4 regions of the Pseudomonas sp. MF08875 genome follow, and region 1 is predicted to be linked to each of the others. Evidence: predicted binding sites of a transcription regulator. Region 1 holds the regulator's gene; each other region holds the start of a gene.
The links. Region 1 encodes sigma-54, which starts transcription at its own class of promoters, with help from an activator protein. Its sites were predicted from a motif close to ANTGGCATNNANNTTGCTNT; they were not measured.
Positions count from the first base shown of each region.

Region 2: a site for sigma-54 is predicted at 1,689-1,708, ahead of flgB (flagellar basal body rod protein FlgB). Genes of this name have one in related genera too.
Region 3: a site for sigma-54 is predicted at 1,856-1,875, ahead of nirB (nitrite reductase large subunit NirB). Genes of this name have one in related genera too.
Region 4: a site for sigma-54 is predicted at 2,045-2,064, ahead of AC19YT_RS15335 (circularly permuted type 2 ATP-grasp protein). Genes of this name have one in related genera too.

Region 1 covers NZ_JCBCUW010000046.1:24,227-27,882, reverse strand. The annotation lists gene lptA (lipopolysaccharide transport periplasmic protein LptA) at 1-145, shown strand, start outside; gene lptB (LPS export ABC transporter ATP-binding protein) at 145-870, shown strand; gene AC19YT_RS22455 (RNA polymerase factor sigma-54) at 1,047-2,540, shown strand; gene hpf (ribosome hibernation-promoting factor, HPF/YfiA family) at 2,666-2,974, shown strand; gene ptsN (PTS IIA-like nitrogen regulatory protein PtsN) at 2,987-3,451, shown strand; gene rapZ (RNase adapter RapZ) at 3,453-3,656, shown strand, end outside.
Region 2 covers NZ_JCBCUW010000013.1:51,399-55,054, forward strand. The annotation lists gene AC19YT_RS09840 (chemotaxis protein CheV) at 1-564, shown strand, start outside; gene cheR (protein-glutamate O-methyltransferase CheR) at 609-1,436, shown strand; gene flgB (flagellar basal body rod protein FlgB) at 1,750-2,157, shown strand; gene flgC (flagellar basal body rod protein FlgC) at 2,160-2,603, shown strand; gene flgD (flagellar hook assembly protein FlgD) at 2,619-3,332, shown strand; gene flgE (flagellar hook protein FlgE) at 3,363-3,656, shown strand, end outside.
Region 3 covers NZ_JCBCUW010000006.1:107,462-111,117, forward strand. The annotation lists gene AC19YT_RS05250 (GNAT family N-acetyltransferase) at 1-360, shown strand, start outside; gene AC19YT_RS05255 (carbohydrate deacetylase) at 297-1,127, shown strand; gene AC19YT_RS05260 (VOC family protein) at 1,165-1,557, shown strand; gene nirB (nitrite reductase large subunit NirB) at 2,084-3,656, shown strand, end outside.
Region 4 covers NZ_JCBCUW010000023.1:71,856-75,511, forward strand. The annotation lists gene AC19YT_RS15315 (YkgJ family cysteine cluster protein) at 1-135, shown strand, start outside; gene AC19YT_RS15320 (START domain-containing protein) at 178-783, shown strand; gene AC19YT_RS15325 (hypothetical protein) at 911-1,153, shown strand; gene AC19YT_RS15330 (ribonuclease E inhibitor RraB) at 1,352-1,693, shown strand; gene AC19YT_RS15335 (circularly permuted type 2 ATP-grasp protein) at 2,096-3,505, shown strand; gene AC19YT_RS15340 (alpha-E domain-containing protein) at 3,518-3,656, shown strand, end outside.

The DNA.
Region 1 (3,656 bases):
CGAAGGCGAGAAAATCGTCTACGACACCGTCAAACAGATCGCCAACGCCGGCCGCGCCAACGGCTCCTCTGTCACCGCGCCACGTCCGCGGATCGACATGGTGATCCAGCCCAAGAAGAAAACCGACGAGAAAAAGGCCCCTTAATGGCAACTCTGAAAGCTCAGCATCTGGCCAAGAGCTACAAGAGCCGCCAGGTAGTGCGTGACGTCAGCCTGTCCATCGACAGCGGCCAGATCGTCGGCCTGCTCGGCCCCAACGGCGCCGGCAAGACCACCTGCTTCTATATGATCGTGGGTCTGGTACAGGCCGACCAAGGCCGCATCCTGATCGATGACCTGGATGTGAGCCACCAACCCATGCATGGCCGCGCCAAGGCCGGTATCGGCTATCTGCCGCAAGAAGCGTCGATCTTCCGCAAACTGTCGGTAGCCGACAACATCATGGCCATCCTCGAAACCCGTAAGGAGCTCGACAAGGCTGGCCGGCGCAAACAGCTCGAAAGCCTACTGCAGGAGTTCCACATCAGCCACATCCGCGACAACCTGGGCATGAGCCTTTCCGGTGGCGAGCGTCGCCGCGTGGAAATTGCCCGAGCCCTGGCCACAGCACCAAAATTCATCTTGCTCGACGAACCTTTCGCCGGCGTGGACCCGATCTCGGTGGGCGATATCAAACAGATCATCCATCACCTCAAGGCCAAGGGCATCGGTGTGCTTATCACCGACCACAATGTGCGCGAGACTCTGGATATCTGCGAAACCGCCTACATCGTCAACGACGGCCAGCTGATCGCCGAAGGCGACTCTGCCACCATCCTTGCCAACGAGTTGGTCAAGGAAGTGTACCTGGGCCATGAGTTCCGCCTGTAAGCGTGGAGTTTGGCTTTTCGCCAGGGCGGCCAGCAGTGAACTCTGAAAAGTTTATTATTGCGGCGCCCTAGGCAAGCACTCCAGTTTCAGGCATATAATTTGCTTAAGTTTGGCGCTCCGGCGCCCTGTAGTGGATGGCGCATGTGCGCCGGCAAATAAGGTGTTAAGCCCCTGCCATGAAACCATCGCTAGTCTTGAGAATGGGCCAGCAGCTGACGATGACACCGCAGCTGCAACAGGCCATCCGCCTGCTCCAATTGTCGACCCTGGACCTGCAACAGGAAATCCAGGAGGCTCTGGAATCCAATCCGATGCTCGAACGCCAGGAAGAAGGCGACGACTTCGACAACGCCGATCCACTGGCCGACAACGTCGAACAGAAACCTAATGCCGACGTTCAGGAACCTTCCTACCAGGAAAGCGCCCCGACGGTGGACAACCTTGAGGATGGCGAGTGGGGCGAGCGCATTCCCAATGAACTGCCCGTCGACACCGCCTGGGAAGACATCTACCAGACCAGCGCCAGCAGCCTGCCGAGTAACGATGACGACGAGTGGGACTTCACCACACGCACATCGGCCGGTGAAAGCCTGCAAAGCCATCTGCTGTGGCAATTGAACCTGGCCCCGATGTCCGACACCGATCGCCTGATCGGCGTGACCCTGATCGACTGCATCAACAACCAGGGCTACCTGGACGAATCCCTCGAGGAAATCCTCGAAGCCTTCGACCCGGAACTGGACATCGAACTCGACGAGATCGAAGCCGTACTGCACCGCATCCAGCAGTTCGAGCCGGCCGGAATCGGCGCACGCAACCTGGGCGAATGCCTGCTGCTACAACTGCGCCAACTCCCCGCCAAGACCCCTTGGCTGACCGAGGCCAAGCGTCTGGTCAGCGACTTCATCGACCTACTCGGCAGCCGCGACTACAGCCAGCTGATGCGCCGCATGAAGATCAAGGAAGATGAACTGCGCCAGGTCATCGAACTGGTGCAGAGCCTCAACCCGCGCCCAGGTTCGCAGATCGAGTCCAGCGAGGCCGAATACGTCATCCCCGACGTCATCGTGCGCAAGGATAACGACCGCTGGCTGGTCGAACTCAACCAGGAGTCGGTACCGCGTCTAAGGGTCAACCCGCAATACGCCGGTTTCGTGCGCCGCGCCGACACCAGCGCCGACAACACCTTCATGCGCAACCAATTGCAGGAAGCACGCTGGTTTATCAAGAGCCTGCAGAGCCGCAACGAAACCCTGATGAAGGTTGCTACCCAAATCGTCGAGCATCAGCGCGGCTTTCTCGAGTACGGCGACGAGGCGATGAAACCCCTGGTTCTGCACGACATCGCCGAAGCGGTGGGCATGCACGAGTCGACCATTTCCCGGGTAACCACCCAGAAATTCATGCACACGCCCCGCGGCATCTACGAACTGAAATATTTTTTCTCCAGCCATGTCAGCACCTCCGAAGGCGGTGAATGCTCGTCCACGGCGATCCGCGCGATCATCAAAAAACTGGTTGCCGCGGAAAATCAGAAAAAGCCGTTGAGTGATAGCAAGATCGCTGGTTTACTGGAGGCACAAGGCATTCAGGTAGCCCGCCGCACCGTCGCCAAGTACCGCGAATCCCTTGGGATTGCGCCTTCAAGCGAACGCAAGCGGCTGATGTAACGGGTTACGCCACAGCGTTCCAGGGTGTGCTTGACGTCTCGCCCAAAAGCAGGTCTTCGAGCACAACCTAAGTGGCAGGCAAACCGGCCTGCCGCCTTATGCACTGGCAACGAAGGAGAAGCTGTATGCAAGTCAACATCAGTGGACACCAACTGGAAGTGACCGAACCTCTGCGGGCCTATATCGGCGAAAAACTCGACCGACTCGAAAGGCACTTCGACAAGATCACCAATGTGCAGGTGACGATGAATGTCGAAAAACTGAAGCAGAAAATCGAAGCCACCCTGCACATTCACGGAGGGGAGGTCGTTGCCAATGCCGAACATGACGATATGTACGCTGCCATCGACCTGCTCACCGACAAGCTTGACCGCCAACTCAAAAAGCATAAGGAAAAGACCCAAAGCCTCCTCCAGGGCGCGACCGGTCGTTAACACTCCCCACCCATGATCCGACTTGAAAATATCCTGACCCCCGGCCGTTCCCTCGCGAACGTGCCGGGCGGCAGTAAAAAGCGCGCACTCGAAAAAATTGCCAACCTGATCGCGGATCAAGTTCCCGATCTGGAAATGCAGGATGTTTTCGAGAGCCTGATTGCCCGTGAGAAGCTTGGCTCTACCGGCTTCGGCAACGGCATCGCCATTCCCCATTGCCGTCTCAAGGGTTGTGAGTCGCCCATCAGCGCCTTGATCCACTTGGACGCCCCCATCGATTTCGACGCCATCGACGGTGCACCGGTCGACCTGCTGTTTGTCCTGCTGGTCCCGGAAGCGGCCACCGATGCCCACCTGGAGCTGCTACGCCAGATCGCCAGCATGCTGGACCGCGAAGACGTGCGCAAAAAACTGCGCAGCGCCCAGAGCAGCGAAGCCTTGTACCAGGTCGTCCTGGACGAGCAGAACGGCCAATAGCATGCGCCTGATAATCGTCAGCGGCCGCTCCGGCTCCGGTAAAAGTACCGCCCTCGATGTCCTGGAGGACAACGGCTACTACTGCATCGACAACCTCCCGGCAGGCCTGCTGCCGGAACTGGCCGAACGGGCCCTGATCCACACGGAACTGGCTCAACCGCTGGTCGCGGTGTCCATCGACGCCCGTAACCTGCCCAGCCACCTG
Region 2 (3,656 bases), on a different contig from region 1:
CCCAAGGGCACCGGGCGCGATCACTACCTGACCGCCGTTACCCGGGTCGATAACCAGTTGGTGGAAATCATCGACGTAGAGAAGGTGCTGGCTGAAGTGGCGCCGACGCCGGAGTCGATTTCCTTTGGCGTGGTGGACACCGAAACCCAGCAAAAGGCCATATCGCTGCGGGTGTTGACGGTGGATGACTCCTCGGTGGCGCGCAAACAGGTTTCGCGTTGCCTGCAAACCGTTGGGGTTGAGGTGGTGGCGCTCAATGACGGTCGCCAGGCGTTCGAATACCTGCGCAAACTGGTGGACGAGGGCAAGAAGCCCGAAGAAGAATTTTTGATGATGATCTCCGACATCGAGATGCCGGAAATGGACGGCTACACTCTCACGGCCGAGATACGCAACGATCCACGCATGCAAAAACTGCATATCATCCTGCATACTTCGCTGTCCGGAGTGTTCAATCAGGCGATGGTCAAGAAAGTCGGTGCCGATGACTTCCTGGCCAAATTCCGTCCTGATGACCTGGCAGCCCGGGTCGTTGACCGGATCAAAGCAGCAGATCACAGCTAGGGGCGCCTGCCCCGGCGAACAACACGATTTTAGAGGCGGTATCTTTGTCTACGGGTAATTTGGATTTCGAACAGTTCCGGGTCTTCCTGGAAAAAGCCTGTGGCATTTTGCTCGGTGAGAACAAGCAGTATCTGGTGTCGAGCCGTCTCAACAAACTGATGGAACAGCAGGGCATCAAGTCCCTGGGGGAGTTGGTCCAGCGTATCCAGACCCAGCCGCGCAGTGGTTTGCGCGAGTTGGTGGTGGACGCCATGACCACCAACGAAACCCTGTGGTTTCGTGATACCTACCCCTTTGAGGTGCTCAAGAACAAGGTGCTGCCCCAGGCGATCAAGGCCAACCCCGGCCAGCGGCTGCGCATCTGGTCGGCGGCCTGTTCGTCGGGGCAGGAACCTTACTCCCTGTCCATGGCCATCGACGAGTTCGAGCGGGTCAACATGGGGCAGTTGAAGATGGGGGTGCAGATTGTTGCCACCGACCTGTCGAGCACCATGTTGAACAACTGCAAGACCGGCGAATACGACAGCCTGGCCATCGGCCGCGGTTTGTCGCCCGAGCGCTTGCAGCGTTATTTCGACCCCAAGGGGCCGGGGCGCTGGGCAGTTAAGGCACCGATCAAGAGCCGGGTGGAGTTTCGCTCGTTCAACCTCTTGGACAGCTACGCCAGCCTGGGCAAGTTCGATATCGTGTTCTGCCGCAACGTGCTGATCTACTTCTCCGCCGAGGTGAAGAAAGACATCCTGCTGCGTATCCACAGCACCCTGAAACCGGGCGGTTACCTGTTTCTCGGCGCGTCGGAAGCCTTGAACGGCTTGCCGGACCACTACCAGATGGTCCAGTGCAGCCCGGGCATTATCTACCAGGCCAAGTGATTGGCTGGCGACAACGAAAAACGGGAGCCCTCAGCGGCTCCCGTTTTTTTTGCCGTCACTGTAGTTGGCTGGCCTGCGGTGGGAGCGAGCCTGCTCGCGTTAGCGGGCGAGTCGCTACCGTCGCGCCGGTGGCTGACCTGCCGCCCCCGCAAAGCGGCAGAAAAGCGGCGGCCAGCGGAAACCCATTGCCGCTTTTCTGGCATCGGTGCCTTGCCGGGGCCGGCAAAGCCCGTGTTTTCGGGGGGTTATGCAGTTGGCACGCGGCTTGCTAAGTTCCAGCTACGAAAAACCGGTCACCCAAAGGTTTCCCGACATGAGCATCAGCTTCGACAAAGCGCTCGGTATCCATGAACAGGCTCTTGGCTTTCGCGCCAAGCGTGCCGAAGTCCTGGCCAACAACATCGCCAACGCCGATACCCCGAACTACAAGGCTCGGGATCTGGACTTTTCGGCTGTGCTGGCGGCGCAGAGCGAAAAGACCAAGAGCGGCGCCTTCGCCTTGAATATGACCAATAACCGTCATATCGAAGCGCAAGGCCTGGGCAATGGCGACGAATCGTTGCTGTATCGCACGCCGATGCAGCCCTCGATCGACCAGAACACCGTGGATGCCCAGCTCGAGCAGTCGAACTATGCCGAGAACTCGGTCAACTTCCAGGCCAGCTTCACGCTGCTCAATGGCAAATTCAAAGGGTTGATCGCAGCCCTGCGCGGAGAGTAACCATGTCCCTGTCCAGTGTTTTTAACATCGCAGGTTCCGGCATGAGTGCCCAGACCACGCGCCTGAACACCGTCGCCAGTAACATCGCCAACGCCGAGACGGTCTCCTCGAGCATCGACCAGACCTATCGCGCCCGTCACCCGGTGTTCGCCACCATGTTCCAGGGCGGCCAGAGCGGCGGCAGCGATTCGCTGTTCCAGAACCAGGACGCTGCCGGCCAGGGCGTGCAGGTGCTCGGCGTAGTCGAAGACCAGAGCAACCTGGATGCACGCTACGAACCCAACCATCCGTCCGCTGACGCCAAGGGCTATGTCTATTACCCCAACGTCAACGTGGTCGAGGAAATGGCTGACATGATTTCCGCCAGTCGGTCCTTCCAGACCAACGCCGAAATGATGAATACCGCCAAAACCATGATGCAGAAGGTCCTGACCCTGGGTCAGTGATAAGGGGCTACTCCTATGAGCGTTAAGGACACCACCAGCGCCAACGCCTTCAATGACGTCGTCAACAACGTCAAGAAGACCGGCGGCACCGACGGCGCCAACACGACCAAGAAGGCTGCCGACGGCACCGTCATGGGCAAGGATGCGTTCTTGCAGTTGCTGGTCACCCAATTGAAAAACCAGAACCCGCTGGAGCCCCAGGACAACGGCGCGTTCGTTGCCCAGTTGGCGCAGTTCAGCAGCCTGGAAGGCATCACCACCCTCAATGACTCGGTGTCGTCGCTGTCCACCAGCTACAAGTCGTCCCAGGCCTTGCAGGCCTCGTCGCTGGTGGGCCGCTCGGTGATCGTGCAAACCGACACGTCGGTGGTCGACCCGGAAAAAGGCCTCACCGGTTCTCTGGTCGTCAGCAAGCCGATCAGCAACGCCACCATCACCGTCACCGACAAGGACGGCAAGGTCGTCAAGACCATCGACATGGGCAGCCAGGTCGCTGGCAGCCCGACCTTTACCTGGGACGGTACCAACACGGCCGGTGAGAAAGTCGAGAAGGGCACCTACTCCTTCAAAGCCACCACCAAGACCGACGATGGCACCGTTGCCCTGCTGACCTCCCTGCCGGCGACCGTCAACAGCGTGACGCTGAGCCAGACCGGCGGCGAAATCATGCTTAACCTCGCTGGCCTGGGCGCCGTTGCCCTGTCCAAAGTCCAAACGATTGGTTTGTAGAGCCGAATAACGCGGCACAAGGAGTGAGATATGTCTTTCAACATTGGCCTCAGCGGTCTCTATGCATCCAACAAGCAACTGGACGTCACCGGTAACAACATCGCCAACGTCGCGACCACTGGTTTCAAGTCCTCTCGTGCGGAATTCCAGGACGTCTACTCGGCCCTGCGCCTGGGTAACGGCAGCAAGACCATCGGCAACGGCGTGAACCTGGCTAACGTGTCCCAGCAGTTCAGCCAGGGCGACGTGAACACTTCCGGCGGCATGCTGGACATGGCGATCCAGGGCGGCGGCTTCTTCACCCTGAGCACCAACGGCTCGCTG
Region 3 (3,656 bases), on a different contig from region 1:
GACCTGGGCAGCGGGCGTGTGCTGCTGCAAGCCTGGATCGACTGGGGCCTGGACGACGGCTGGCGCTGGGTAGACGCCTCGCGGGTCAGCCTGGACAACTCCAGCCACCAACTCCACGAACGCATGAGCGACCAGGTCGAGCACTGGCGCTGGAGCTTCTATTCCTGGCGCCCCAGCGGCATTTGCCTGGGCCTGGGCCTGCGCCTGTGGCACCTGTTCAAGCCGTGGCTGCGCCGGCGCGCCAACTCCAACCTCGCACCACCGGCACCACCCATCCCCTGCCAGGAGGCACCGCCATGCCCAGCCACGTCATCATCAACGCCGACGACTTCGGCCTCGACGCCCACGAAAACGCCGTGATCCTGCAAGCCTTCCAGGCCGGCCTGATTAGCAGCGCCACGGCCATGGCCAACATGCCCGCATTTGCCCAAGCCTGCGCCATGGCTCGCCTGCCGCTGCTGCGGGGGCGCGTCGGCCTGCACCTGAACCTCACCCATGGCCGCCCCCTGAGCCAGGCCATCGTTGCGCAACCGGCGTTCTGCAACGGCGCCGGCGAATTCGACCTGCGCCTGCCGCGCCACTGCCTGTGGCTCCAGGCCTCGGTGCGCGAGGCCATCCACCAGGAACTGCACGCCCAATGGCAACGCTGCCTGGACCTGGGGCTCAAACCCAGCCATCTGGACTCCCACCAACACGTGCACAACATCTGGCCCATCGGCGAGATCCTCGCCCGCTTCGCCGCCCAGCACGGCGTACCGGTGCGCCTGGCACGCAACCTGGGCAACCGGATCCACCCCATCAAGCGCCTGTACAAAACCCTGTTCAACCGGCGCCTGCGCCAACTGGCCGCAAGCACCGCCGACTATGTCTGCACCCCGGCAGACCTGCGCGACCTGGCACCGCCCGAGCGGGGCCTGCTGGAAGTCATCGCCCACCCCAGCCTGCTCGACGGCGACTTCGGCGATACCTACCTGCGCCCCGAAGAGTCCTTGAGCCAGGTCCTGCAACAGCGCCTGGAAGGCATCGAGCGAGTGTCCTATGGCCACCGGGCCTCATCCGGCGGGGCCTGGAGCAATGCCGGGCGCCGGCACACCGATGCCTTTCAAAAACAGCAGCCGGGCAGTTAAGCTGCGCCCCCCATCATTGGCAAAGGAACGCTGCCCCATGAAGTTCGGATACACCATCGTCTACGTCCCCGACGTCGCCGCCTCCCTGGCCTTTTTCGAGCAGGCCTTTGGTTTTGCCCGCGGGTTTGTGCATGAATCCGGAACCTACGGCGAACTGGCCAGCGGTGAAACCACCCTGTCCTTTGCCGCCCACGAACTGGGGGAGATGAACTTCCCCGGCGGCCACATCCAGGCCCACGCCTCAGCGCAACCTTTAGGGATGGAAATCGGCCTCGTCACCGACGACGTCCACGGCGCCCACACCCGCGCCCTGGACCATGGCGCCACGGAGCTCAGCGCGCCACAGCGCAAACCCTGGGGGCAAGTGGTGTCCTACGTGCGCTGCCCGGACGGCACCTTGGTGGAGTTGTGCACGCCGATCCAGGCTTGATTGCGCGGTGGTGGCGAACCAGTGGGCCGCGTTGCCGGGGGGCATTTGTGGGAGCGGGCCCGCCCGCGATGGCGGCATTGCAAGCGCTAGAGGGGCATCGGCTGTACCGGCCTCATCGCGGGCAGAGCCCCACAAAGGCCGATCATTTCTACTGGCCTCTGGGATAAGGCCCTGGCGCCCCAAAAAGAGTATTTCCGCTCCCGGATGCCCTGATCTGGTTCATCCCCTTTCTCGCCACCCCCCACCATCAGCCGCGTAAAACCCTTTGCCTAGAGCCCTGCAACCCCATATATCCAACACTGGCACGAACCCTGCTACACCCCAGGCACACCCCGAGTGGTCATCGACGACCACTGGCCTGCCCAGGCACGGGCGCGGTGATCCAGGCAACGCGGCCCGGTTCCCTCACCGCTAGCACAACGAACGCCAGGCAAAGACGCCTGGAGCTGATTCCCCAGCTCCAGGCGTTTTTTTTTGCTTTTTATTTGGCCCCCGCCCGGGCCGCGACCCGTTTCGAGGAAAGGCTATGAACCCCACCGTCACCCCCACCCCACGCGAAACCCTGGTGATTATCGGCAACGGCATGGTCGGCCATCATTGCGTCGAGCAACTGATCGAACAGGGCGCCCTGGCCCGCTATGAGGTGCATGTGTTCGGCGAAGAGCGCCAGCGCGCTTATGACCGCGTGCACCTGTCCGAATACTTCGCTGGGCGCGACGCCGAGTCCCTGGCCCTGGGCGATGCCGACCTCTACCTGCGCCACGGTGTGCACCTGCACCTGGGTGAACCGGTGCTGGCGCTCGACCGCGAGGCCAAGCAGATCGTCACCGGCGCCGGGCGTCAGGCCTACGACTGCCTGGTGCTGGCCACCGGTTCCTTCCCCTTTGTGCCGCCGATTCCCGGTGCGGCGGGCCCTTCGCGCCTGGTCTACCGCACGCTCGACGACCTCGACACTATCCGCGCCGCCGCCACCACCGCGCGCCGCGGTGTGGTGGTGGGCGGTGGGCTGCTGGGGCTGGAGGCGGCCAACGCGCTCAAGTCCTTGGGGCTGGAGGCCCATGTGGTGGAGTTCGCCGCGCAACTGATGCCGGTGCAACTCGACAGCCTGGGCGGCGAGGCCCTGCGCTCGCGCATCGAAGCCCTCGGCGTGCAGGTGCACCTGTCCCGCGCCACCCGGGAGATCGTCGCCGGCGAGGACTACGCCTACCGCATGAACTTCACCGACGAGCAGTTCCTGGAAACCGACCTGATCCTGTTCTCCGCCGGCATCCGCCCCCAGGACGCCCTCGCCCGCGACGCTGGGCTGGACGTGGCGCCCCGGGGCGGGGTGATGGTGGACAACCACTGTCGCACCAGCGATGCAGCGATCTTCGCCATCGGCGAATGCGCCTCGTGGAACGGCAGCGTGTTCGGCCTGGTCGCCCCCGGCTACACCATGGCCCGCACCGTTGCCGCGCACCTGGCCGGGCACGTGGCGCAACCCTTCACCGGCGCCGACATGTCCACCAAGCTCAAGTTGCTGGGAGTGGATGTCGGCTCCATCGGCGACGCCCACGCCACCACGCCGGGCGCGCGCAGCTATCGCTACATCGACGAAGCCAGCGCCAGTTACCGGCGCCTGGTGGTGTCCGCCGACGGCAAGCATGTGCTGGGGGCGGTGCTGATTGGCGACAACAGCTACTACGACACCCTGCTGCAATACGCGCAAAACGGCATCGCCCTGCCCCAGGAACCGGCCAGCCTGATCCTGCCCAGCGGCGGCGCGGCCCCGGCGCTGGGCGCCGACGCTCTGCCCGCCAGCGCCACCCTGTGCTCGTGCCACAACGTCAGCAAAGGCGCGGTGTGCTGCGCCATCGACGCCGGGTGCAGCGACCTCGGTGCGCTCAAGCAACTGACCCGCGCCGCCACCGGTTGCGGCGGTTGCAGCGCCCTGCTCAAGCAAGTGTTCGAGCATGAACTCAGCGCCCGTGGCGTGGCGGTGGACAAGAGCCTGTGCGAGCACTTCGCCTATACCCGCCAGGAGCTCTACGCCCTGGTGCGCGTCGAAGGCATCGAGGATTTCGACCAACTGCTGCGCCGCCACGGCCGTGGCCACCTGG
Region 4 (3,656 bases), on a different contig from region 1:
CTGTGCCTGATTTTCGGCCAGCCCGAACGCCCGCCCGTGTGTGGTGCGTTTCAGGCGGATGTCGAGGTCTGTGGTAGTGATCGCGAAGAAGCCATCAGGCTGATCGGTTGGTGGGAAGACATGACGGCGGCCTGAGGGCCAGCCATGACCGGAACTTCAACAACAAGGAATAAGACAATGGGTTCGCTGCATCGAATGGCAATGTGCTGTGGTTTAACGGTTTTATTGGCGGCCACCGCCCAAGCTGAGGACTGGAAAACCGCCAAGGATGAGGACGGTATCAAGATTTCCCTGAGTGAAGTCGCAGGCTCTCAGTACAAGGCCTACCGCGGCGTCACGGTGATTAAGACCTCCATGGACAAGCTGCGCGGTCTGCAGGAAGACGTGGCCGGCGCTTGCGCCTGGATCCACGAGTGCAAGTCGCAGAAACTGCTCAAGCACGAAGGCGCGCAGAGCTGGACCTACACCCAGTTCAATACGCCATGGCCGGTCACACCGCGCGATTCGGTGACGCAGATCACCACCGAGCAAGGCGCCGATGGCAGCCTGACCCGCACGCTCAAAGGCGTGCCCACCTACCTGCCCGAAGAAAAGGGCTTTGTGCGGGTGGCCCAGGTCGAGGGCTTCTGGAAGTTCGTGCCTAAGGGCGCGGACCAGATTGAAGTGACCTACCAGGTCCACACCGAGCCGGGCGGCAGCGTGCCGTCGTGGCTGGCCAACAAGTTCGTGGTCGAGGCGCCGTTCAATACCTTGAAGGCCCTCAAGGAACGCGCCGAGAAGTAAGGGCGCAACGTGCCCGCCCAAGACCGCCCCCGTGGCGGTCTTTTGCTGTGGGGCGGGTTGAACGAATCGGGCGTGGGGCCGGTCGAGATACTGTGAGCCCACTTTGGGGTTTATCGAGGAGGCGCTGATGCAAAAGTGGAATGTCACCTATGTCGACGATCACGGTGAACCCAATGTCGAGGTGTTCGAGTGCGTCGGTCCGCCCAGTCATGAAGAGGCGGCCAAGCTGATCCGGGCCCGCTTGTTTCCCGCGCTCGACGCCTTGCCCCTCAATGACCTGGAAGGGCGCGCCGATGACCCGACGCTCAAGAGCCTGAAAGAGCAGAACAGCATCGAAATCATCAGTGTTCTACCGACCAGCCCCGGTTAAAAAACCCACCATAGCCCGTTGGCAGAGCTAATGGCTTCGGGCTACTCTGCAACGGAGATCAGCGAGTCCATCGCTAGTTCCGGTCTTGTCAGCTACATGCTTGTTTCCCGTTGGCCATTACCGGGCCATATCGCTGTCCGCCGTCGTGCGCCAGTGCAGGGAGTACGGAAAGTCTATCCATCGTGAGGAGGACGTTTCATGAGCACAGCCTATCAAGAAGACCTCAGCACCAGCGTGCTGCGCCGCATGAAAGAAGGCGGCTTTGATTTTTCACGATTCCATCCCATCGAGTTTTACGCCATTTTCCCGGACGAAGAAGGAGCGCGCCGGGCAGCCAGGCAGTTTCGCGGTGAATCCCTCAATGCCCAAGTCAGTGCGCGCGACGACGGCGCCTGGCACCTGGAGTTGAGCAAGGTGATGTACGCCACATACGGCGGCATCGGCGATTTCGAGCAGGACTTCGAGGCAGTGGTCGAACCACTGGGCGGCATTCTCGAAGGTTGGGGCGTCAAGCAGGAGGTTCGCGGGCGGTTGGCCTGAACACCCTGAGTGTCATCACATACCGGCATCGGCTGACCTTCGGGTCGGCCGATTTTGTTTGTGCGGCACTGAACCTGGCGACAGACGCGCAAAAAAAAAGCCACCGCGAAGGTGGCCAAAAGGGAAGAGCGTGGGCACCCGGTCCGCCGTCCTGGGCGCTTTGGGGCAAGTGGCGGCGATTATCCCGACGCGCCGGCGTGCAGTGAAATCAACTCTGACTATGCTGTTGATAGCTATGGCTATTGCTTCGCAATGAAGCGGGATCGATCAGAGGGAGGCGTTTGCTGCACAGGAATGGTGCGCCGATCGCTGGCTGTATATCCAACTGATTGATATTTAAGCGTTTATGCCGATGGCACGAGGCTTGCGAAGCCTTCGTGTCCTGGTGACAAGGAGTACGGCATGATCCGCACCTATTTTGATGAGATGTACGATGCCGCCGGCCTAGTGCGCCCGCATTACCGGGAGTTCGCCCGCTGGTTGGCCGAAACACCGGATGAACTGCTGGCCCAGCGGCGTCGGGAGGCCGACCTGCTATTTCATCGGGCCGGCATCACTTTCACCCTCTATGGCGACGAGCAGGGCACCGAGCGCCTGATTCCCTTCGACACCATCCCGCGCAGCATCCCCGCCAGCGAATGGCGCGTGGTCGAGCGCGGCTGCATCCAGCGGGTCAAGGCCTTGAACATGTTCCTGGCCGACCTCTACCACGAGCAGCGCATCATCAAGGCCGGGATCATTCCGGCCGAGCAGGTGCTGGCCAACGAGCAGTATCAGTTGGCCATGCAGGGCCTGGACCTGCACCGCGACATTTACTCCCATATTTCCGGAGTGGACCTAGTGCGCGACGGCGACGGCACCTACTACGTGCTCGAAGACAACCTGCGCACCCCCAGCGGCGTGAGCTACATGCTCGAAGACCGCAAGATGATGATGCGCCTGTTCCCCGAGCTGTTCGCCGCCCAGCGCATCGCCCCCATCGACCACTACCCCAACCTGTTGCTCGACACCCTGAAAAGCTCTAGCCCGTTGGACGACCCTAGCGTCGTGGTGCTGACCCCCGGGCGCTTCAACAGCGCGTTTTTCGAGCATGCGTTCCTGGCCCGGGAAATGGGCGTGGAACTGGTGGAGGGCGCCGACCTGTTCGTGCGCGACGACCGCGTGTTCATGCGCACCACCGACGGCCCGAAGGCCGTTGACGTGATTTACCGGCGCCTGGACGACGCCTTTCTCGACCCCTTGGCCTTCAACCCGGACTCCATGCTCGGCGTGCCGGGCCTGCTGGCGGCCTATCGCTGCGGCAACGTGGTACTGGCCAATGCCATCGGCACCGGGGTGGCGGACGACAAGTCGGTGTACCCCTTCGTCACCGACATGATCCGTTTTTACCTGGACGAAGAGCCCATTCTGAAGAACGTGCCGACCTGGCAGTGCCGCAACCCCTCGGAGCTTTCCCATGTGCTGGCCAATCTTCCAGACCTGGTGGTCAAGGAAACCCAAGGCTCGGGTGGCTATGGGATGTTGGTGGGGCCGGCGTCCACGGCGGCGCAAATCGAAGCTTTCCGCGAGCGGATCAAGGCCAAGCCCCACGCCTATATCGCGCAACCCACGCTGTCGCTGTCCACCTGCCCGACGTTCGTCGAAAACGGCATTGCGCCGCGCCATATCGACTTGCGCCCGTTTGTCTTGTCTGGCCGCGAAACCCGGGTCGTACCCGGCGGCTTGACCCGCGTGGCCCTTCGCGAGGGCTCCCTGGTGGTGAACTCGTCCCAGGGCGGCGGTACCAAGGACACCTGGGTGGTCGAGGATTGAAGGAAGCTTGCCATGTTGAGTAGAACTGCCTCGGATTTGTATTGGATGTCGCGTTACCTGGAGCGGGCGGAAAACCTCGCGCGGATGCTCGATGTCAGTTATTCGCTGTCGCTGATGCCCCAGGACGGGCGCGGCGATGGCCTGCATGAAC